Regions from separate parts of the Desulfosporosinus acidiphilus SJ4 genome, predicted to be linked through region 3. Evidence: riboswitches for the same ligand, from Rfam matches in the RefSeq annotation. Region 3 holds a riboswitch; each other region holds the start of a gene.
The links. Region 3 has a riboswitch for magnesium ahead of DESACI_RS22270 (magnesium transporter). Riboswitches for the same ligand answer to the same signal wherever they lie in the genome.

Region 1 (8,009 bases), 1.6 Mb from region 3:
CACCGAAAGGCATAGTTGCATTTGGTTTCATCGTCACTCCTATGTGGGAGCGTGGATTGAAATCAACAAAGCTTATAACATTCTCGTAACATTGCTGTTGATCCCTACATGGGGGCTTTATATCCTTCCTTTATTTGGACAAATTTTGAATTTTCGAAATTAATAATACCTTATCTTGAGGCAGTGCTAAGTTTAAGAAAACAGACATTCAAAAGGTCGCTCATAGGGGCCACATCCCTCGACCCCAGGGGAAGCAGCTGACGTGGGGTTCCCTGTCCAAGCCTAACCCCCAGAGTGTCTCACTAATTGCCCCAAAAACACCTTAATGCAAGAATAATTAATATGAAGTGGAAAGAGATAACTTACATTTCTAAAATTGTGTCTTGACAAAGGGGTGCGGTATAAGCTACCTATCCGGATAGTTTTACATCAATTAATATGGAGATGCAACAAACAAGCGAGATAATCGAAAAGGATTAAAATATTAGTTGAGAGGTTCAAGTGCAGTTCTAAGAGTGACGGGCGAAATTCCCTCAGACTACTTACATAATAGGATAGGTATACCCTTGTGACTGTGACCAATTAAAAAAGTTAGGGCTAGGAAATCATGAAGAATATAGTAGTATCGTTAAGGAGTAGTGTATACAGGGATTATAATTCTATTTGTCGATGCCTCTTTTTGTATGAGGCATTACGGTTGCGCCGAGCATCCCGACGGCGACCAATATGCTGTCAGGTCCAAGGTTGGGGACTAATGTATGGAAACCGACGGCTGACCAATCGGGTTTCGCCAGAAATATTTCAATAAAGTAGGAGATTCCAATGATCGCCACAAGACCTATGATAATTCTCTCAACGACTTGTTGACCGTAACGTTGTAAATACACAATAATAAACGTTATGCCAACTGTGACCAAACCGGCAGTTACCAGGGGTATACCGAATAGAAGGTATAGACCAAGCGTTGAGCCGAGAAACTCAGCCATATAGGTGGCAATGGCTGCAAAGAGCATAATTGTCCAAAGCATCATGTTAATAGGTTTCGAAAATACCCGTCCGCAATGGGTCGCCAAATCAACTCCGGTCACAATACCGAGTTTAGCGGAAAGGGTTTGAAGGAATATGGCCATCAAGTTGCTCCATAGGACAACCCAAACCAGATTATAGTTAAAATTTGAACCGGCGCTAATGTTCGTGGCAAAATTACCGGGATCAATATAGGCAACGCTGACAATAAACGCCGGGCCCAAATACTTCAATAAACCTCTTGCCTTTGACAGCCAGGTATCTTTGGGTAAGGGCAAGGTTAGGGGGGATTGAGATAAATTAAAACCTTCACTCATTTTAAATTCCTCCTGTTAAACTTAATCTTAAAGATGGAATCATAAAGCGAATTGAAAGAATATAATGATATTGGATATCACTTGCGTTGGGTTAATTTTCAATAGTTTTATATTAAACGAAAGATTATTTAAGGCTGTATGGGCATAGTTAATGTAAGGTGAAGCAAAGGAAGTGGGGAAACATGCTTTCACCAAGTTTAGAGGACTACTTAGAGGAAATTTATCGCTTTTCATTAACACTTGATATTGTTCGGGTAACAGACATTAGTCATAGACTAAATGTCGCATTGCCATCCGTAACAAAGGCTCTCTATAAGTTAAGAGACCAACAATACATAAACTACGAACGATATGGTGAAATCAGACTCACCGATAAAGGTAGAGAAACGGGCAGCTATTTAGTTTTACGAAACCAATTGCTACAGGAGTTTCTTGGGTTAATATGTAGCAAGTGTAATTTTGTTGCTGAGGCGGAAGCTATGGAACACTACCTTTCGACTGCAACGATCGATGCTATTAAAACTCTGGTGGAATTTATGAAAAACAATCCATCTTGCCAACAAGCCTTTGAAGATTTCATGTTTGTTAAGGCTAACAAAGAATAACTATTTTTGTATTTAATCGGACACATCGACCTCCTTAGTATGTTTCTGTGGATAGGTTAGCTTTAGCTAACTTAGAGGGGGGATTCTGGAGTTATAATACGTACGAATATAGAAATTGTTACAATACCAAGGCATGAAAAACATTCCAATGAATGAATGATTTTTCTAGGTCGCGCTTAGAAAAACAGAGTGCTCTGATTTCATCCTATTGATCGGGATTTGATTATTAATATTTCTGTTCTGAAACTACACCGTAATTACTGGAACATTAGACATCGGATATAAATCATTAGACGCATTAAAAATAGTCTTGACAGGAAAAGATGTAAGTGATAAATTCATTACGACAATTGAGATTTCTTCGTTAGGTGAGGCTCCTATACGAACAAAGGCCACTGCCCGGAAATGTCGAGAGACACCAATGGGTAGAACAGGTATTACCGGATTAAGGTTTTACATAATGTGGCTGAATGAATTTTCTCATTCTACGTCGTGTAGTGCCAAAGCTCAGAACGAGTGAGGAAAGTGGGTTTATTTTTCTTGTGCGCGCTTTACAAAGCTTTCCGTTATTTTTGGAAAGCTTTGTTTTTTTGTATGGAGGTGGGACGATTGGGTGATGATGATCTTGATTCATGTAATTTTAATAGGCCTAAAGGTATATTAAAGGAAATAAAAGACATTATTAAATTAAACCAAGCAAGTTTCCGCTTACATCTTAACTTTCACATTCTTAATAGTAATCAAATACAATACTGTAATCTCCAAATGATATTGTATTCACTTATTACCAATTTTTAAAATGTATATCCCAGTCATTTTCCCATCAAAGAGGAGGTGGTTTTATGGACGCAGGCCCTGAACAAAGAATAGTAAAATTATTAGACCAAGATATGGTTCATAAAATCACTTTGTTATTGGAGGGATAATGATGGAGCTATTGACGGATCTTTTTGTTAGCGAACTAATAGGTAAATATATTATTGATCGTAGTGGTCTAAAGCTCGGTAAAGTTAGGGATGTCTGGGTCGATCCAGAGACTACGTTTCCGACTGTTCGGGGATTGATTATTAAGTATAATGGGGAGCTCAAAGTTGTTCCTTGGAAAGAGATCTATATGCTAAGTCGACAGGTTGTCGCACTCCGGGTAATCGCTTCAGAAGTTCGTTTTGAAAGAGTATCTGAAGGTCATTTATATATTAGTGGGATACTCGATCGGCAGATTGTTGATATCAATGGAGCCAAGCTAGTTCGTGTCAATGATATTAAATTAGCGGGTAACAGCAAAGGAGTACATATTGTATCTATTGATGTTAGCTTCGTTGGTTTAATTCGGAGGCTCCTCCCTAGAGGAATGTTTAGTATGCCAACAAGTGGAAAGAGGTTGCAGCCCCATTTTATAGGATGGGACATGGTGCAGTCGTTATCAACAGGGGGCGATAGCTTATCTTTACGTGCTTCAGGAGATAAGCTATCAAAAATACATCCAGCAGATCTGGCGGATATTCTGGAGAACATTAGTCATTATGAACGATTGGAATTGTTTGAACAGTTAAATCCTGAAATGGCGGCGGACACTTTAGCTGAGGTCGACCCAGATGTTCAAAAATCCATTCTAAGACAAATAAATAAAGAGCGAGCTGCAGACATACTTGAAGAAATGGAGCAAGATGAGGCAGCAGACCTCCTATCCGAAATGAATGAGGATGATTCGGACCAACTATTAAGTTTAATGGAAAATGAAGCAGCTTCAGACCTTCGTGAGTTGTTGGAATATGACGAAGGAACTGCAGGTAGTTTGATGACAACCGACTTTTTGGTGTTCTCTATAGAGCTTACGGCAGATGAAGTCATTAAGCAGTTAAGAGAACTTGCTCCTGAGGCAGATTATATTTACTATCTTTATGCAGTTGACTCCGAAGGGCGATTAAAGGGAGTCATATCGCTAAGAGAACTAATTATCTCTTCGCCTGAAACAAGAATTAGCGAATTAATGCATACCAAAGTGATTAGTGTACTGGCTGATGAGGATGAGAAAAAGATCCGCCGGTTATTTTCTAAATACAGTCTATTAGCACTTCCAGTGATTGATAAATCCGATAAAGTGATAGGACTTATTACTGTGGATGATGTACTACAACTGAAAAATTAGGCGTTCATAGAAATGTTAAGATCATTTATGAAAAATTATAAGGGAAGTGAAATATATGAAGCTTAGTAAACTTTCATGGCGTAATATTCTGTTGTTTTTGGCCATAGTTGGACCTGGGATTATCACGGCCAATGTGGATAACGATGCTGGTGGAATTACAACCTACGCGGTAGCAGGCGCTCAGTTTGGTTATAAGTTTCTTTGGATCTTTATTCCAATGACATTGGCCTTGATCGTAGTCCAAGAAATGAGCGCCCGTATGGGGGCGGTTACTGGCAAAGGTCTTGCGGATCTTATTCGTGAGAATTTTGGAGTACGGTTGACGATTTTCATTTTAATAGGGCTCCTTATAGCAGACGTAGGGAATACAGTATCGGAGTTTGCTGGGGTGGCTTCCAGTATGGAGGTCTTCGGGGTAAGTAAATATATCACCGTTCCGCTGGGGGCGCTCCTAGTATGGTTCTTGGTTGTTAAGGGGACATATCGGCGTGTAGAAAGAATTTTCCTGATTGCCAGTGCAATTTTTATAACTTATATTTTTGCTGGTTTTCTAGCCCACCCGAATTGGGGTGAGGTGGCAAAAGCTACATTTATTCCGAGCTTCAGTACAAATTCTGAATATCTTGCGATGTTTGTTGGTTTGGTCGGTACTACAATCGCTCCCTGGATGCAGTTCTATATTCAGTCTGCCATCGTTGAGAAAGGAGTGACAGCCAAAGAGTATAAGTTTTCACGCCTAGATGTTATTTTTGGTTGTTTCATTACGGATATCGTGGCTGTTTTTATCATCGTTACAACTGCGGCAACATTGCATACCGCAGGTGTCTCCATCAATGATGCTAAAGATGCTGCCATCGCCTTAAGGCCACTAGCTGGACAATACGCTTCAATACTATTTGCCTTCGGGCTTTTCAATGCGTCAATCTTCGCAGCCACAATTTTACCGCTAGCGACGGCTTACTATGTGTGCGAAGCACTGGGGTTTGAGGCAGGCGTTGATAAGTCTTTCAGCGAAGCACCACAGTTTTATACCTTATATACGATTATAATAATCTTAGGGGCTTTGATTATCCTTATTCCCAATGCACCACTAGTTCTAATTATGCTTTGGTCTCAGGTCATCAATGGTGTTCTTCTACCGTTTGTTCTCGTGTTTATGCTGGTTCTTATCAATAAAAAGAGAATCATGGGAGACTATACAAACTCCAAATTCTTTAATGGAGTTGCATGGAGCACAACTGCGGTCATGGTGACCCTGACACTTTTATTGGTAGTAACCTCACTTTGGCCAAACTTTTTGGGATAAACAAACACCTAATAAATTAAATAATATGCTTCAGTTTCATATGAGTTAGGCCGCCTGTTTGAAGTCAGGCGGTTATTACTTGTCTTAGAAAAATAATAAATCCTGTCGGACTCATTGATCTTTGAACCGAACCCTTCGTGGGCAATATCCTTAACTTGTTGAGAGATATATTTAAGGTGTTTGATTTTTCTGTTAATAACAAGAAAAAAGGTAAGGGCAAAGATTCCAATGCTGATAACAAATAATGTTACAAAGATGGCAATAATGAAGATAGGGCTCCTATGTTGTAAATCTAAAACATAATAAAGCCACGTCATGAATGGGACGTAATTAAGAATAGTGGGAGATGAACATTTTGGAATTGCAGGAGGCAATAGTAAAAAGACGAACAATTAGAGATTTTTCCGAACAAAAAATAAATCCAGATATTATTAATAAGGCTTTGCTCGCCGGTCTCAAAGCTCCAAGTTATAATCACTTAAAGCAATGGTATTTCATTTTAGTTTCAGACCGGGAGAAAAGAATTGCCCTAATCCACACAGAAAAAATGATCGAAAGTGTTACTGAAGAACTAGAAGAGTCTTTGAAAGACTTCGATAATCTTTCAAAACAAATGTATCTAGACGCAATACCGAAACAGAAAAGGATGATGTTAAGTGCGCCAGAGTTACTTGTAGTTGTTTACAAACCGAAAACACAGATAGCTGATAGCACGAGAATATATGATCTGAATTGTTTAGCATCTGTATGGTGTTGTATTGAAAACATCTTGTTAAGTCTTGCAGAGGATAGTGTCTTTGGGGTAACATTTATTCCTCAGAATACTAAAGCAGTTAAAGAAGTTCTTAATATTCCACCAGAGTTAGAAGTGGCTGCAATTATTCCATTTGGATATAAAGCTAACAACGCAACTCTTATTCCACAAAAAGAAGTGAGATTAGAAGATAGATTGTTTATGAACAGATGGACAAAAGAGAATCCGATCTGATATAAAACTTAAGTCAATTATTCCAATTCCCCCACACCACTACCCCTTGCCAAGTTCAAGAAGCCGCCTCGTGTAAAGCCTAGCCAGTAGTCGAGTGCTGAGTCTTTGTGTGACGTGATTGGTGGCCTCTCTACCCGGAGAGCCGTGGTATAGGAACGAAACCGGAGCGACTTCAAACTGCGCTTGCCATTTGATTTGTGGTATGAAACTGGGAGGGATTTGAGGAACCTTGTTGAATGTTATGATAGGCAGTGACTTATCTTAACAATTGGTATCGGCGTATATACAAATGAGATTAGGCTAGAAACTTCCCGCTCTTTTTTCTTGAACAACTGTATGCTTAGAGCCTAATTAAGGAAGGATAAATTATATCATTCGAAATACAAATCCTGAGATAAAGGGAATTAACCAAATGATCCAAACAAATATGCTAAACTTGTGAAATTTATTAATCATCAGATCATCTTTCTTAATCAAAACAAAAGTCGCCCAAAAAGCGTGAACAAGCATTAAAATGATGGCTAAAACGCCAGTAATACTATGAAAATATGAATTAGAAGTGATAATTTCAATGCTTCTGGCTATATTCTCCATAATCCAAGTGCCTGTTGTATCACAGACTAAACCAAAATAGAAGAATGTTAGGTGCCAAGCTTTAAGGTTCCCTTGTATCTTTTCGGACCAAACACCTACACTGTAAAAAATTAGGGCGAAATTAATAAAAATGATTGCATAGGTTAACATCTTATTTCCTCCTTTGAATTTTATAGATATTATTTTATAAATCTAACTTAAATGAACAATATTCATAAAGCAATTAAATGAACAACGTTCATTTAATGTTTAAAAAAATTTAGATCTTTAAACTGTCGTATAACTCATCATAGCTAATATATTTATTTGTATTTAGATAAATTAAATTCGACATAATGAGTTGAGCAAGTTTATAGGACGCAAGTGGAGATTGAATATGACCTTTTGTTTTTTCAAGATCGATTAATTCACTTAACTTACCGTAAAGAAGATGAAACTTATCATGTGACATATGATCATAACTATAGTTCTTATACATGGCCATTTCAATGAATATGGCAACATAACTACTTATAAAAATCTCAAGTGAAAGAAATACTTTCCTAATCTTCTCTTTAATAGGTTCATCAATAGGTTTTAATTTTTCTATTAAATCGGATAGCTGACTCCAGTCTTCCCTCACAATCTCAAGAATAAGTTCATCTTTGGTAGGGAAATAGTTATAAAAAGTCCCTAAAGCAATGTTACAATTTTTTGCAATTTCCCTAACATTCAACTCCTTATATCCTTTATTAGAGAGTAATTTTCTTCCTTCTAGAATAATAGTTTCATTTAAATTTTCTATGATTTTGGGCATATCTTCCTCCAAAAATTCATTGCATTTTTGTGAACTTTGTTCATATTATATCACGGCTATCATTTATGTCAAATTAATAATGCATAATGGGTAAACAATGTTAGTGTGTATGTTGCTGCATCCCTCAGACAAAACCTTTCAACCACCTCCAATACTCTAGTCATGCACTGAGGAGGAGAAAGAGCATTGCTGCTCTGAAAGAAGGATGAAGGTATGTCTAATCTAGCG
Region 2 (8,009 bases), 2.2 Mb from region 3:
TTTTTAGTGCTCGATTAACTTGGATTTTTAATCGTAAACTTAAGCCTTTAACATTAATAGCCCTTCGGCTTTTTCGCTACGGAAAATTTTCTAAAATGAAATCACGATCAGTAACGTAAACAAAAGAAAAAAACTATTTAATAACGTGCCTAATCAGAACAAACCTAAAAATGACGCTGTAATTACAAAGAGTGATTGAACTGTTCTATCAATCACTCTTTTATAATTAATTGTTTTTGGTCTATCCCATGATTCAAGTGTTTAATCTTCCAATAATCTTACATAAATGAACCAATCAGAAGTGCAATCGTTAAACCGATTAAAATAACTGTCGTTACCCATCCAACAATATTATGAAACAACTTATTAGTGTGTTCTCCCATAATCTCCTTATTATTTATTAAAAGCATCATACAAATGAGTACGACCGGCAGCAAAACACCGTTAAGAACCTGTGACCATAAGCTTATCAAGATAAGCGGCGCATTCGGTATAAGAATAATCCCTACAGCAATGATCAAGATAGCAGTAAATAATGTATAAAATTGGGGAGCTTCATTTAGTTTTTTATCAATACCTGCTTCAAATCCAAATGCTTCACAAACATAAAATGCTGTGGCAATCGGAAGTATCGTCGCCGAGAAGACCGAGGCGATAAATAGACCAAAAGCAAATACTTGAGATGCAAATGTTCCGGCAAAAGGTTCCAAGGCTAATGCTGCATCTTTTGCCTCTTGTATCTTGACACCGTTGACGTGAAGAGTTGATGCACAGGCAACCACTATGAAGAAGGCGACGACCACTGTTGCAATACTGCCAATAATTACGTCCCACATGGTAAATTTATAATCCTTAATTTCCAGTCCTTTTTCTATTACTGCAGACTGCATATAAAATTGCATCCATGGGGCTATCGTTGTCCCAATCAAGCCAATAACCATCGTAATATAATCAAAGTTATATTCTATATCCGGGTGAATTATTGAGGCGCCGATTTCTCCCCAGTTTGGTTTTCCCATGATAGCGGATATGATGTAAGAAAGAAGGAACACACTGAAGATCAAAAATATTTTTTCAGCCATACGATAAGTTCCTTTGACAACCAGAAACCACACAGCAATTGCCACAAGGGGTACCGCAATATATTTGCTGACGCTGAAAACTTGCATACTACCCGCTACACCTGCGAACTCCGTCGTTGTATTGCCGATGTCGGCAATGAGAAGCCCAATAAAAATAAAAAATGTGATTTTTACGCCTGCGTTTTCCCTTATTAAATCTGCAAGTCCTTTTCCTGTAACCATGCCCATTCTCGCATTCATTTCCTGTACAACGACAAGGGCGATGAAGGCGGGAATCAAGGTCCATAAAAGACTATATCCATAGTGCGCTCCGGCCACCGAATAAGTAGTAATTCCACCTGCGTCGTTATCAACACTTCCCGTGATGATACCTGGACCTAGAACTGACAAAAATAATACCAAATTTCTTAATAGGGATGATTTCTTTGCTTGTGTCATCATGATGATCACCTCCATCTAATTTCTATTTTTTCTTACGATTAAATCCATAACATCATTGATAATAACCATTCCAAGCATCTTCATACTTTTGTCAACCACCGGAACTGAAAGTAAATTATACTTGGTTATTATTTCGTTCAGTTTTCCAATTTTTTCGTAATCATAAACATAGATAACATCACTATGCATGATTTCCTTAAGTTCGATATCAAGTTCAGAAATGACAATATCCCTTAAAGAGACAATCGCAATAAGTTTTTCATTATCATCAACAATATAAAGATAATAAACCGTATCTGGTTCAGGTTTTAAGTGCCTTAACTCCTTTAAAGTTTCGTTGACTGTCATGCTCTGATTAAGAGAGATATAATCTGTGGTCATTAAACTTCCTACCGTGTCATCCGGGTATTCCATCAATTCCCGAACTTCAAGAGATACTTCTTGTTCCATCTCATTTAACAGTTTCTCGGCATCTTCCTCTTCCATCTCATCAAGAATATCTGCAACTTCATCTGCCGGCATTTTCTCAAGAACGTCGGCAGCCTTTTCTACCGAAAGGTTAGCCAAGACGTGTAATTGCGCATCTGTTTCAAGTTCTTCAAGAACATCTGCCGCTCTCTCTTCGTCGAGAGAATTAAAGATTGCAACCTGGGTGTGTTTATCGTATTCTTCAATAATATCGGCAAGATCCGAGGGGTGAAGGGTTGAAAGTTTGTCATGTTCTTTGGAAAGCGTTAGTCCAACATGGATATAATCAACGGAAGCCACATCATCCCATAAAATCATTTTACTTGGTACGCGAATCCCAAAAGGTTTTAAAATTCTCTTGATCGGTTTAGCAATCCCGATACGTCTTAAGAGGCCATCAAAACCTACATCAACCGCAATTGTAAATGTACCGCTTTTTAGAATTGCTAACCGTAAATCGTTCACCCTTACAACTTTCCGGCCATCCATATCGACAATTTGCTTATCTAAAACATGCTTTTTAAGAAACATAGTGTTTTGTTTGGCAACTTCAATTTCTTTTAACCGATCACACTGAATAATATACTGACCCTGATTTTTATAAATAGATACCTCAGAAAAGTCAATAACTCTAATTTTCCCCTCTACCTTAACTTTAGCTGCAATTACTTTTGGGCTGATCTCGTTTACATCAACTATTAAATCCAATAGCTTGCCAACTATCTTTTGATTATCCATAATAACCTTATTACCTAGTACCCGGCTAAGATAAAAAGTTGATATTGTTAACACAAAAAATCCCTCCATTCTTGTACGGAGGGATTTTTGACAATAATATATTAAACTTAGATTTATCAATAAATCAAAGTCTTAATTCCCTCCATAACCATATTCAAATACAAGCATCTACCATCAGGGTCTGTATCCATAATTACGACCTCCTATGATTAGATTATTAAGTTGCAATGCAACGGTTACAACTTCCTAAAAAATAATAAAACCTTCGCCAAAACTTGAACATGGCGAAGGCAAAATAAGCCCTTGTTGATCCCGTTCAAGCTTTAGCTCTGCAAGGCAGTGAAATTACATTAGGTTATGCCTTGTTTTTCGACATATCCTGTTGACCTTCTCGAGTTGTCTCCAACTCTCCGCGGCAGCAATCCATATCCTTGCGGTAGCCTCACCTACCGAGGTAATATTAACTTTGTTTTATTGTAATACTTTAATTTCATTATTACAAGCACATTTAGCCAATTTGCGTCTGATTTATTTTATTTCGGTTCATAAAGTTCAAATATCTAATCGATGCTTAATGAATAGTTTGTTTAAGCGGAAATTTAACTATTTTGGATAACATCCAGACCTCTCTCCTTTATCTGGCGAAGATATCGGTTCTTTGAATTTTCCAAACTACCCTTGCTCTTTTCGCCCTTGATAAACCGCTTTGATTTCGGGTGGTGACAGCGGTATTGGTCGAGCTACCTGCTTCTAAAACTTGATTATCGTCTTCCAGCAAATTCGTATATTTATGGCATAACTTCTCATCAACTGCCCTTTCTTTCTAAGGATAGGATCTCCAACTAGTCACTGGTGACATTCCGGCTGCTAAACCCAAAGAAAAGGCAACCATTTTTACTCGGTTGCCTTAGTGATAATTATTGAGTTATGTTAGTTCTGCCAATTATCTTTATGCTATGTTAATATTGAATGACTTTGAGAGAATATCTAAATATCAAACCTTTGTATTACTTCATATAAATGTTCCGAAGTTTCGGCTAATCCTGCTGCAATCGCAACTAGTTCTTGCGTTGAAATCATCTGTTGCTCGGCTGCAGTTGCCGATTGATTTGCCCCCTCGGCAAATTGTGTTGCGATTGAGGTAGCCAATCTTTGGGCTTCAGCTAACTGTTGGCTTCGATTTAATAAATGATCGGCATTTGAAAGATTTTCTTCTACTCTTATAGAGGTGGAGTTAATCACATCATCAAGTGAGGTGATCGCATCTCCTGCTTGTTCAATCACAGTTTTGCCGTGATTTACTACCTCCATTCCTTGATTAATATTCTTCACCGTCGTATTGACCATTCCCTGAACATTAGAAATAAGCAGCATAATTTGTTGAGAAGACTGAGCCGAACTATCCGCCAGTTTTCTGACTTCCTCAGCAACAACAGCAAAACCTCGGCCGTGTTCCCCAGCTCTGGCTGCCTCGATGGCAGCATTAAGGGCTAATAGATTTGTCTGCTCCGTGATCCCATTGATGACTGAGATAATATCCCCGATCTTTTGTGCCTGATCAGCTAAACTTAAGATCGAGTCATTCGCCTGCTCAGTGACTTGATAAATAGCTTCCATCTCCTGAACGGCTTCTTTAACAGCTAAGGTTCCTTGTTGGCTTGTATCTTTGGCAGAGGTCGTTAAAGATAGAACCTTCTGAGTACTCTCCAAGATACTTTGGGCGGCAGATTCGATTTCATCGACTTCATCTTGAGACTTCTTTATACTCTGAATTTGCTCAGCGGCTCCTGCGCTAAACTCTTCTAATGTGGCAGCAAACGTTTCTTGATTTTCAACTAACGCATTAACATGGGTTGCTTGAGTTTGACTCATAGCCTGAGCTTTCTCGGTAATAGTAGTGAGGTCTGTAATTATGGATGTCATCCCGATAGAAACTTTGTTTATTTCATAAGATAAGTTTCCTAATTCATCGTCCGAATGAGCTTTAGCTCTGGACTTTAAATTTCCTTTTGCAATCGATTTTGTGACCTTGAATGTTTCTTGAAGAGCGGTAGAAAGTTTGTTTTTAAACCAAAAGCTATAAAAAGCATGGACCCCTAAAGCGATTAGTGAAGAAATAATAGACACTGGTGAAAAGGAGCTGTAAATTAGCAATGCTCCTGCAAGAAAAAGTGAGGGTAACATGCCGATATACACTTGTTTTGTGAGTTGTCCTTTATTAAGAGGAATGTCCAGACGAACTGCATAGGTATGCTTACCTTTGACAAAGATTGGACTAGCAACTTCAAACAGGACTTCACCAGTATTGCGATGATAAATCTGAGTAATTGGTTCTGTACATCGTGCACCCCGAAGTTCTGTCTCATTGTTAAAGTAAATACCCTCTCTCAAACGATTCGAATGAACCAGAGCCAACCCGTCCAAATCAAATAAACACAGAAATTCATTGTCACCAAGGTTTCGATCAATCACTTCTCTAAGCGGCTTGACAGCACTTTTCCAATCATCATATTGATCTAAAATACCTTCAATTTCTTTAGCAATGCGTTCGATAGTCGCTAGGCCTCGTTTTTTTTGCATTAAACTAACTTTTACGTCTCTAGCTATCTTCATCTACCACCTTTTTTACAGACTCAAAATTAATTAAATAATTCACAAACCAGAAAATCTTAGAAAATCGACAAAATATTACTAATTATGAGTCTAGCACGAACTTGCCTTAATTTCAATATGAAGCAGGAATTTAAATACTTTGCCTTTGCTTTACAAGCAAAGGGCTGCCATCTATGGCAGCCCCCATCGCAAATTCAGATTAACGGTCAATTATTTCACGAATGTCAACAAAAGAATTAACCTATAGAGAACTAGCTGCCAGATTAATTGCAAAGACAATGAAAATGATTCCAAAGACCTGAGAAATACCTTGCAACCGTTTGGGCGATTTTGCGACAATAGTTTTCACTGACCCTGCCAGTATTCCATAGCCCGCAAAAACGATAAAGGTCAGCAGCATAAATACGATGCCGAGCAGAAAACTCTCTCTTATATAGCTCTGGCTGTTGCGGCTAAGGTATTGGGGCAAAAATGAGAAAAAGAACAGCGTAAGTTTTGGATTTAAAAGATTAATTAGAATTGCTCTGCGTATAACAGTCCCTGGGTTTTCTTCTTTAATTGTTTCACCAAGATCTAATTTCGTTTTTGATAGGAGCATCCTAACTCCAAGATAAAAGAGATACAAGACACCGGCCATTTTAAGTACAAAGAAGGCCTGTTCACTCATCCTTAACAATACTGATGAAAATCCTATACTTATCATTAGATGAGGAAGAATACCGGCTGTACAGCCTAGGGCAGCGATGGCACTTGCCTTTTTACCTTTTGTTATGCCTGTAGAGATTGTGTAAATAACCCCGGTTCCAGGAAGCAGAATTATGATTAATGAAGTTACTATAAATGTGTATATGCTCATACATTTCCTCCTCTGTGTGATTAATTCCATTTTTATGATATACTGTAATCTAAAAAAACGGTTCATAAAAGTACCGCTTAATATCATTTTTTATAGAACCACTCCGAGGAGAAGCGATGATGTATATTAATTTAGATCGAAACAGCACTATTTCTCTCACCAGACAAATCTATAGTCATATACGAGAAGCCATTTTGAATGGAACACTAAAGCAGTTTGAGAAACTTCCATCGACACGAGAAATGTCCCATTCTCTTAATGTAGCAAGAAATGTTGTTATTGAAAGCTATGAACAGCTTACCGCTGAAGGCTATATATATACTAAAAATGGGGCTGGAACATACGTCAACGATGGAATCTATTTTGAACGAACAGCCACCCTTTCTTCCCTAATTAATCGAAAGGCAATTGAAAACCGGCCTAATAAAAATGTCATTAGTTTTCGCACAGGAATCCCCGATTTAGCCTCTATTCCTATAAAAAAATGGGGGCAGCTCTATAAATCCATTACCTTGTCAGTATCACCCCTGCACATGGATTATCAAAGTTCTAAGGGCGAGTATGAGCTAAGATATCAGCTTTCAATGTATTTGCGGCGAGCACGCGGAGTAAATACCTATCCAGAGAATGTTCTCATAATAAATGGGGCTGCCCAAGCGTTTAGTTTGTTGAGTCGGCTTGTCTCAGACGATGGATACGCATTGGTAGAAAATCCCCTTAGCTATGGCATACTTCATACTTTAGAAAGTAATAAGGTGAAAATAAAAACAATTCCCGTTGATGAATTTGGAATGGAGACAGCAAAACTGCCTAATTTTCCACCTGAATTAATATTTACAACCCCAAGTCATCAGTTTCCAACTGGAGTAATTCTGCCAATCAAACGCAGGATTCAAATGATCCAGTACGCAAGAAAACATAACTCCTACATTGTTGAAGATGACTATGATAGTGAATTTCGATTTGATGGAAGTCCAATACAGTCCATGCAATCACTTGACCCAACGCGCGTAATTTATGTGGGGACATTTTCCAAAACACTTATGCCGTCATTGCGCATGGGATACATGGTATTGCCTGATGCTTTGTGTGCTCAAATGGAAGAAACTAAGTATGTAGCCGATTTACATTCTCCCATCCTTGAACAGCTTACTATGGCCAAATTTATTGAAGCAGGTTTTTTTGATATGCATATTAAGAAGATGAGAAGTATTTATTTAAAAAGGAGAAATCATTTGATCAAATGCCTTAAAAATGCGTTCGGTGATACAGTTTCAATTTCTGGAGCAGAAGCAGGAATGCACTTAGTAGCAACGTTTAAAGCCATAAATTTCAATAACTTAGTAATGCATAATATCGAAGACAATGATCTGCAAATTGTACCGATCAGTAAACATTATCTGCTTGATGAAACTAATAAGGTGCTTAAACACCCTTATAATGATTCTCTAATTTTTGGTTATGGAAACACAAATATTCTATCCATTGATGCTGGCATAAAGCGACTATATACAGCGTTATCATCGTAATTAAACAAAGTTTTAGTTAAATTAACCCCTCTCCAAAGACGAGATGGATTTATTGTTCATTAAATCTTTTAACTTAACTTCTGGGTTATGATACCTTGGATAAGCAGGTGTCTTTTTCCCATACTGCAACGATTCTTTTGGGCACCACTGTATACATGCTAAACACTGTTCACAATGATTATGCCAAGTTAGTTTACCGTTACGAATATCAATATTATGAGTCGGGCAAATATTAAGGCAAATAGAACATTGATTGCAGTGGTTGTCGACCCAGAATTTTAC
Region 3 (8,009 bases):
GGTCAACTGAGTGACGCCGACGCCTGTTATAGCTGCCACTTTCTCGGGGAAAAACTCCTTGGCTCTTCTCGCAAACCCTTCAAATCCCTGGATATAGTTTTGAATAAAGAGAGTATCCTGCCAGCGTTCGCGCAAAATAATATGACTTAAGCCTAAGGCTAAGGCCCCGTCCGTACCGGGCCGAACCTGATAATACTCATCTGCGAACTCCGCACTCTTAACTCGAATTGGATTGATCACTAGGACACGGGCTCCCCGCTTCTTAGCCCCCAATAAATGGGGGATAAGATGAACATTTGTTACCGCCGGGTCTCTTCCCCAGAGCACAATAGTCTTGGCATCTTCTAAATCCTCCCACGAATTAGAAAAAACCCCGCCAAAATCTAATTCTTGAGCCTGGTAACCGGCTCCCCAGCACATACTCCCCCGAGGTTCCGTAACACCGCCCAAGGCTTGGAAAAACCTTTGGTCCAGTTCCCGGAGAACGCCATTGCTGCCATAATCGTAATGATGAAAAATCCCCCAAGGCCCTACATCATCCAATGTTTTTTTAATCGCTTCCGTCAGGAGAAGGTAAGCTTGATCCCAACTCACCCTTTCCCACCGCTGCCCTTGCCTTAAGAGGGGAAATTTCAAGCGATCCGGCGAAAAGACACGTTTTCCTAACGCCTGACCTTTAGAGCAGATAAATCCCTTCGTAATATTGTTTGCGGGATCCCCCTTGATAAGAAGACTATTTTCCCTCTTCTCAACCAGAAAAGCACATCCATCAGGACAATTTAAGGGACACGCTGAACGTACCATCGTCATAACTAGTTCCTCCCAATATCCGCCTTAACAACGAACCACAGGAATAAATATCCCTCGGTCTCTTGACAGCCATCCTTGGTTTCAGAGACTGAGGCCAATCCACACTGCAGGAGTCCGCGTATCGAGTTGCAGTGTGACGATAAGCTTGTCCACTTATCGTCATAACCAGCTTAATTTTGTTGGATTTCTTTAATCTTAACGTACAAAGCCACTTCTAAACGTTTTCTTTGCAGCTTACAGCCAAGATCGTAAACCTCATTAAGTTTCTGGGTAAAAGCCACATTCGCCGCGTGGCATCCCCCACTGCAGGCAAATCGGGCCCAGCATTCCTGGCAAGACGATTTAGCATAGATGTTCGCCGCCCGGAACTCGCGAACCAAATCTGCCTTAAGATCTAAGGGATCTTGATCGTAAAGGGAACCAAGTTTGAAGGCCTCTTGTCCGACAAATTGATGACAAGGATAAAGATCCCCCTCAGGAGAAATAGCCACATATTCGTGACCTGCCCCGCAGCCCGACAACCTTTTATGCAGGCAGGGGCCATGATCAAGAGCAATATTAAAGTGGAAAAAATTAAAACCCTGCCCCTGTGACTTCCGTTGGAGAATGGCCTCGCCTAAGCGGTCATAAGATTCATAGATTTTATTTAAATCTCCTTCCTGAAAGGCATAAGGATCCTCCGGCCCTGCCACCACGGGTTCAACAGAAATTTGCTGAACTCCTAGATCAGCCATGTGTAAGACATCCCGGTCAAAATCGCAATTAAAATGAGTATAAGTACCTCGCACATAATAATAGGTTCCCAAAGCATAGGGGGAACTTTCCGGCCTCAAAGCTGTAAATTGTTGGATTCGCGGCACAACTTCATGATAGCTTCCACGTCCGTCAGCATGGGGCCGCATTCGGTCATGGATTTCCGGACGACCGTCGAGACTTAAAACGACACTAATCTCCTCTTGCTCCAAGAAATTCTGAATTTCTTCATTGAGCAAGACACCATTGGTAGTTAAGGTGAATTTAATAGTTTTGTTTTGAGCCTTTGCGGCTTTTTTTCCGTAATCAACCAAGGCTTTAACAACACCAAAATTTATCAGGGGTTCCCCTCCAAAGAAATCTACCTCGCAATGGTTTCTATGTTTTGATGCTGCTAAGACAAAGTCAATTCCCCGTTTGCCCGTCTCCAAATCCATTAATGTCCTGTTGCCTCCAAAGGCTCCGGTTCCGGCAAAACAGTATTCACAGCGCAAATTACAGTCATGAGCAACATGAAGGCAAATTGCTTTGACAATAGGCTTTTCTGGATATGCGGGAATAATCCGTTCTGTTTCTTGAGAAAACAGCGTCCCTTCCTGGCGAAGTTCTTCCAGTTCGTATAAAATTTCCGAGAATGTTTCTTTATCCCAAAGTTTTCCCTCCAATCTAAGAGCTTCTTCCAGTCCTTCCTGGGAAAGCCGGCTCTCTTTCTTGTTTAAGTCTTCCATAGTTCTTAAAATGTTAAAGGTCTCTTCATCCAGCAGATGTATCGAGCCTGAGTTGACATCGTAACCGATCAATAAGTCTCCCTGCCGGAAACAATGAACATTCTTTTTGAAATCGTATCCTGCCAATTCCTTAAAATTAAACATTATCGTCCTCTCTCTCGCTTCTTAGTATAAATAGAACAGAACCCAGCCCGAGAAGGATTGGGTTCTGAGATCATGTACAAATTCAGAGCAACATTATTTAACACACACTTGGTTACCAACCGTGCATGAAGTTTTACATGCAGATTGGCAAGAGGTCTGACAATTTCCGCAGCCCCCAGTTTTAACAGTAGCACTTAGGTTTGCTTTAACAATCGTCTGAATGTGTTTTGCCATTCAAACACCCTCCTCTCGAATCGTACGTCATAATCCGTTTTTGATTATATCATAAGGACAAGAGAAAAGGCAAAAGTTCCAAGCATTAAGTATCATCGAGAAATCACAAGCAATCCTGATTAATTAACGGAGATAGAGTGAATATCTAATTTGAAGCAAAAATCTTGACGAATTTGATGAGTTATACATATAATGGAGTAGACATGAATCTCTGTTAGGTGAGGCTCCTGCATATACATAAGCCACTGCCCAGAAATGTCGAGAGACGCCAATTGGGTAGAACAGGTATTGCCGGCATAAGGTTTTACTTAATGTGGCTGAGATAACTCTACGCTATGCAGTGCTAAAACTCAACGAGAAGGGAGGTCACAATGTTACCCATGACCTTCTGTATTAGTATAGAGGTCTTTTTTATACTTCAGAACTGTACGAAATATTCTATTTTAGGGAATATTAAGGAGGTGGTTTTATGGGTTCTGGCCCTTATCATTTGTGCACTTGTATTTTTCTTAATCCTCAAAGGAGTCTTTTCGCCCAAGGCGCCAGACTCCGACACTAAAAGGAGGGAAGCAAATGAGCGACGTAAAAGTATTAGGTGAGTTTTTCTTCAGCCAGTTATCCAATAAACCAATCTGGGATGTTCAAGGTCGCTGCATCGGTCGATTACATGACCTTGCCATGCGTTGGGATAATCTCTCACCTCTGGTTACAGGCATTCGCTATGCCAAAAAAATCCCCGCGCTTATTCCGATCCAATGGGTCGAATCCTGGGATGCAGAGGGCCTTCACTTAAATACAACCTTTGATCAGCAACAAACCTGCCCTTTGCATGATGATGAAACATTTATTGGAAAATGGCTCTTAGATAAACAAATTATTGATCTTGAAGGTTCAAGAATCGTACGCGTCAATGATATTTCTTTGTCCTGGGTCTCTCGCGATAATCACCAGTTCGTTGTTTTAGTCGCGGTAGACATTGGAGTCCGCGGCCTGTTTCGCCGCTTAGGTATAGAGTTCTTATTGAAAAGTATTAGGAATAACTTTGTAGGCTGTCAATACATCAAACCTCTGGAAAACAGAACTTCCTCTCTCCAACTAACTCGGGAAAAAGAGCAGCTCCGCCAACTTCACCCTGCAGACATTGCAGACCTTATTGAGGAAATGGATTACAAACAAAGAGCTAACTTTCTCGAATCTCTTGACTCTCAGCAGACCATTGATGCCTTATCAGAAATGGAATTAGACACCCAAGTTGAAATGATTTCCCAGATGGATGAAGAACGTGCCTCCGACATCCTCGAAGAAATGCCTGCTGATGAGGCTGCCGATATCCTGAGTGTTTTATCCGCGGAGAAATCAGAAGAACTTCTTCGCCTCATGGAATCCGATGATGCCGAAGATGTTCGTGAACTGATGCAATATGAAGAGGAAACTGCCGGTTCTCTGATGACGACCGAATACATCGGCTTACCTGTCTGGCTGACCGCCGATCAGGCTATTAATGAATTAAGGCGCCTTGCTCCTGAAGCAGAAACCATTTATTATCTCTATGTTATTGACGAGCAAGAGACTCTCGAAGGTGTGCTCTCGCTCCGAGAACTTATCATTGCCGCTCCCCATACCCCGCTTAGTGAGCTTATGCATACGAAAATTGTCAAAATATCCCCCTTTGTTGATCATGAAAAAGTGGCTGAAATTATTCACAAATATGGTCTGCTTGCCGTCCCTGTCGTCAACGATCAAGATCAGGTCTTGGGTATCATCACCGTTGACGACGTTTTGGAGTTATTAATGCCGGATCGTCCGCGTGCAGAGATACACTCTAGCTTAATTGCACGCCGGCGGCTGCGGGCGAAGGGAGGGCATAGCGAATGAACCGCAGAGAACGAATAGGACTATTCCTCGCTGTAATGGGGCCTGGGATTCTTACCCTTCTTCTGCTCGTTTGCTTTTCAGGATGCTCGGCATAGTTTAGTTTTCGAAAATCAATAATGTTTTAATTAAAGCAAGGGCCAATATTGCTGTTTCGTTTGAGCAATACTGACCCTTGTAAATTTCTCTTTCCCGCAGCCTCTGGTGAACGTGATGATGCCGCTGCGGCATAGAGGTTTGATTGTATAAAGGAAACTCCGCTTGTGCCATAAAGCTTTAGGCCTACGAAGCCAAACTTCTCAAATCTTGCATTAGATAATACTCGTTAAGTAACCTATCCAAACATTGACTCATCGTCACAATTTCCGGATCCGTCAGACTTCTACTTTCTGCGGAGTCATTTAATTTTCTACGAGCATCTTCAATTAAGGACATCAGGGCATCCATTCTGACACTTGCACCTCTTTTTCACAATAAGAACCTGAAAAAAACAAATAAGTTTACGCACAATCCCTTTACTGGTATATTTTAGTATATTGTGCTAAAAAATGCAAGCCCTTTAATAGTCTGTTCCACGATTCTTAAGGTAATTTAGCACAGAAGACAAGATTCGTATTAATTCCTTACTGTCATGCTCCCCAAGATAATCAGTTAAACCCTTTAAAAAGCAGAAATGATCAGACCTCATTGCTTCAATAATCTCCTTGCCTTTTTGTGTTGCCCGAACAAGCACAACACGTCTGTCCGTTGGTTCGGCAAGTCGTTCCAAATATCCCCGTTCTTCCAGTGAATTAATAATATGAGTAACCCCTGCAGGTGTTATTTGAAGCTGAAAGCTCAAGTCTGACACTTTAATCCCCCTGGGATCAGTTTCTGTACATAGAATTATGTTGTGAAGCAAAGTAAATTCACTGGGTCTGATAGCATGCGAAGATCTGACCTGCCCTCCAATTCTCCTGAATTGAGTCATTGTGCGATCCATTTCCTGCACTAAAGCTTCAGTTTCATCGTTTTTCATGTTTTATCACCTAATCCCAAAGGATCTCATTAGTTAGTAATTATCTAATACAGGTATAGATTTGTCAAGGCAATACCCCTGAGCAAAGCTTAAAAGCTTTGCCAGGGGCTTTAAAATCTTTTGCTTCTAAGGTCATGATCCTTAGGGGTTTACGTTGCCATGGGCACGTTAATCTCTGCGCCACTAATCCAATCCCGTGTTAAATATTCTTTGCCCCTGATAACTACTTTTTCATCATATACATCCACAACAAAACCAGGAGCTGAATTCAAAATATGATGCCTTTTTCTGTCAATTGGATAGGCTAAAGAAGAACTGTTGACAATATTATAATTTTCCTTACTGACCATATTAATATAATCAATCTTGAAATGAGTATGCCCGTTAAAAAGTATGACCTCGGGATGTTGCGATAAAATGTCATTTAACCTTCTCCATTGTATAACATAACCACGCTGTAATCCACCTAGGGTTGTGTAGGGAATTGGTTGATGGAGAAAGACAAAGACCGGTTTAGACGGTTTTTGCTCAATGCTAAGCGCACTTTCGAGCCAGTCAAGTTGGGTACTCGATAAAAAGGCCGAATCCAAGTACCTTCTATCACTCATCCGTGATTTTTCTGTCCCCAAGAAAAGGAAATGGAAACCCTTAATCCAAGTATCACTATAAATCTTATCGCGTTTGGCAAATGTCAGAAAGCGGTTAACTGCTTGATCTTCCGTTTCATCGTTAGGAAATGTTCTTGGTGACCAAAATCCATTTTTGTAAAAGCTACCATAAAATTCATGGTTGCCAATGGTCCAAAAAATCGGATAATCAATCACCATTTTATGCCTTAATAGTTCATGGTTAAGCAAGTTATAATCACGTTCCACACCGTCACCAAGATCACCAACCACCACCATCGCATCCGGTTTTGAATAAAAATTATCCTGAAGTAAGGCAGAAAAATGATGTATTGCATTTAACCGTCCAATGTGAATATCACTGACTACAACAAAAGACAATTTGCTAGTTTGAGTATTTGGGATATCCTGAGTATCTGCAGTTTGTTCTGCTTTAAATAATTGGGAAACAGCGACTTTAGGCAACATTAAATTCCAAGATAGTAACGATCCGGCCCCAAACCCCGCCAAACTTTTCAAGAAATCCCTTCTTGTTGGCATATCGTCGCTCCTAACTATCTTACTATTCTGATATTTTATGTTAAATTCAAGTTACGTGAAACCTCCACATAAGATTCAGCTTTATTGCCCATATTATCACATATTTCGACCTATTACTACACCCTTTATCTGGTTCCTTCCCGTGTTTAACTAATAAAAACTTTAATATTAAATTATACCTTTTACCTTTTAATGAATCCCAATAAGACTATAGTCCTAAAAAGAGCGGGACAATTTACTCATTTTATCCTATGTATTCAAAACATCAGAGGATTTCAGAATGTTTAGGAGAATAGTTTACTAACCGTTGACCTCAGGAGGTACTGTTTATGGTTGACCTTAATAATCTTGACAAGCAATGCCCCAAATGTTCTGGCTTAGGCAGGATGGAGAACCCGGCATGGATAAAGTTCTGGACTAAAGATTGGTTTCGAGCATTGGATACGGAAGCACTTTATACTGATTCCAAAAACAAAGAACTTCGTCAACCTTCAGAGCCAATGTTTTTTATTTGTAAAGAATGTCATGGCAAAGGGAAAGTCCTTACAGACGAAGGAAAACGCTTAATTGGATTTATTAGGTTTTGGATTAATCCCAATTATTAATCTCGTCATCCCGATCGTCTCCAGCGAAGAGTATCGCACGTGTTTGGCTACAGAGACACTTGGTCAATCCACACTGCCGGAGTATGCGTCATGGTTTCAGTGCCAAAAGATTATTTAGGCACCCTCATCACGAAGAGTGCCTAAATAATCTTTTGTATTTTTATTTCCTTTACTTTTTACCTACTTTGAGAGAACCGTCAGCAAAACGTCCTCCTCGAAAATTGAAACTGAAATATTGGCAATATGGTCATCTTTGTGAGCTATAAAATTTATAACTGGTGTTTCTTCTTTGATCTCCCAACCATCTTTAGTCAGGATAGTTTTATAGGCCTCATAAACCACAGTATCCTTTGATTTATGAACGATATACTTTGCTTTGCCAAGAGGCTGCTCGGGAGTTGCCGGAACGAACTCACTTGCTTGTACCCAGTGGTATGAGGGTAGGTATGGGAATTCTTTAGTGCATGGTATCTTTAATTTGGCAGAATCATCATTATTAAGATTAGTATTTTCCTGACTGGAATTTTTAGAGCCAAATACTCTGGAAAGAAGCTTACCCAATAAAATCACCCCGAATATTATTAGTCTTATATTTAGAGAATTTTATACGTTTATAAAAGAGATGTCAAATAAACTCCTTTTAACAGCGCCCCTTCCGAGATTAAAATAAAAACCCGCA

Region 1: it holds a riboswitch for magnesium, as region 3 does, so the genes downstream of both, DESACI_RS07085 (magnesium transporter MgtE N-terminal domain-containing protein) here and DESACI_RS22270 (magnesium transporter) in region 3, are expected to answer to the same signal.
Region 2: it holds a riboswitch for magnesium, as region 3 does, so the genes downstream of both, DESACI_RS10185 (magnesium transporter) here and DESACI_RS22270 (magnesium transporter) in region 3, are expected to answer to the same signal.

What each region holds. Positions count from the first base shown of each region.
Region 1 covers NC_018068.1:1,540,278-1,548,286, forward strand. The annotation lists partial or broken gene DESACI_RS07070 (Nramp family divalent metal transporter) at 684-1,343, opposite strand; gene DESACI_RS07075 (metal-dependent transcriptional regulator) at 1,526-1,948, shown strand; M-box (ykoK) riboswitch at 2,302-2,476, shown strand; gene DESACI_RS07085 (magnesium transporter MgtE N-terminal domain-containing protein) at 2,874-4,097, shown strand; gene DESACI_RS07090 (Nramp family divalent metal transporter) at 4,153-5,403, shown strand; gene DESACI_RS07100 (nitroreductase family protein) at 5,759-6,391, shown strand; gene DESACI_RS07105 (HsmA family protein) at 6,758-7,135, opposite strand; gene DESACI_RS07110 (TetR/AcrR family transcriptional regulator) at 7,245-7,781, opposite strand.
Region 2 covers NC_018068.1:2,197,344-2,205,352, reverse strand. The annotation lists gene DESACI_RS10195 (phosphatase PAP2 family protein) at 1-119, shown strand, start outside; gene DESACI_RS10190 (Nramp family divalent metal transporter) at 279-1,523, opposite strand; gene DESACI_RS10185 (magnesium transporter) at 1,539-2,783, opposite strand; M-box (ykoK) riboswitch at 3,034-3,190, opposite strand; gene DESACI_RS10180 (methyl-accepting chemotaxis protein) at 3,717-5,309, opposite strand; gene DESACI_RS10175 (LysE family translocator) at 5,584-6,198, opposite strand; gene pdxR (MocR-like pyridoxine biosynthesis transcription factor PdxR) at 6,315-7,727, shown strand; gene DESACI_RS10165 (EFR1 family ferrodoxin) at 7,749-8,009, opposite strand, start outside.
Region 3 covers NC_018068.1:4,874,888-4,882,896, forward strand. The annotation lists gene DESACI_RS22255 (molybdopterin-containing oxidoreductase family protein) at 1-810, opposite strand, end outside; gene scfB (thioether cross-link-forming SCIFF peptide maturase) at 981-2,435, opposite strand; gene scfA (six-cysteine ranthipeptide SCIFF) at 2,529-2,669, opposite strand; M-box (ykoK) riboswitch at 2,873-3,038, shown strand; gene DESACI_RS22270 (magnesium transporter) at 3,243-4,544, shown strand; gene DESACI_RS22275 (aspartyl-phosphate phosphatase Spo0E family protein) at 4,824-4,976, opposite strand; gene DESACI_RS22280 (MarR family winged helix-turn-helix transcriptional regulator) at 5,101-5,559, opposite strand; gene DESACI_RS22285 (metallophosphoesterase family protein) at 5,709-6,725, opposite strand; gene DESACI_RS22290 (hypothetical protein) at 7,055-7,330, shown strand; gene DESACI_RS22295 (hypothetical protein) at 7,511-7,891, opposite strand.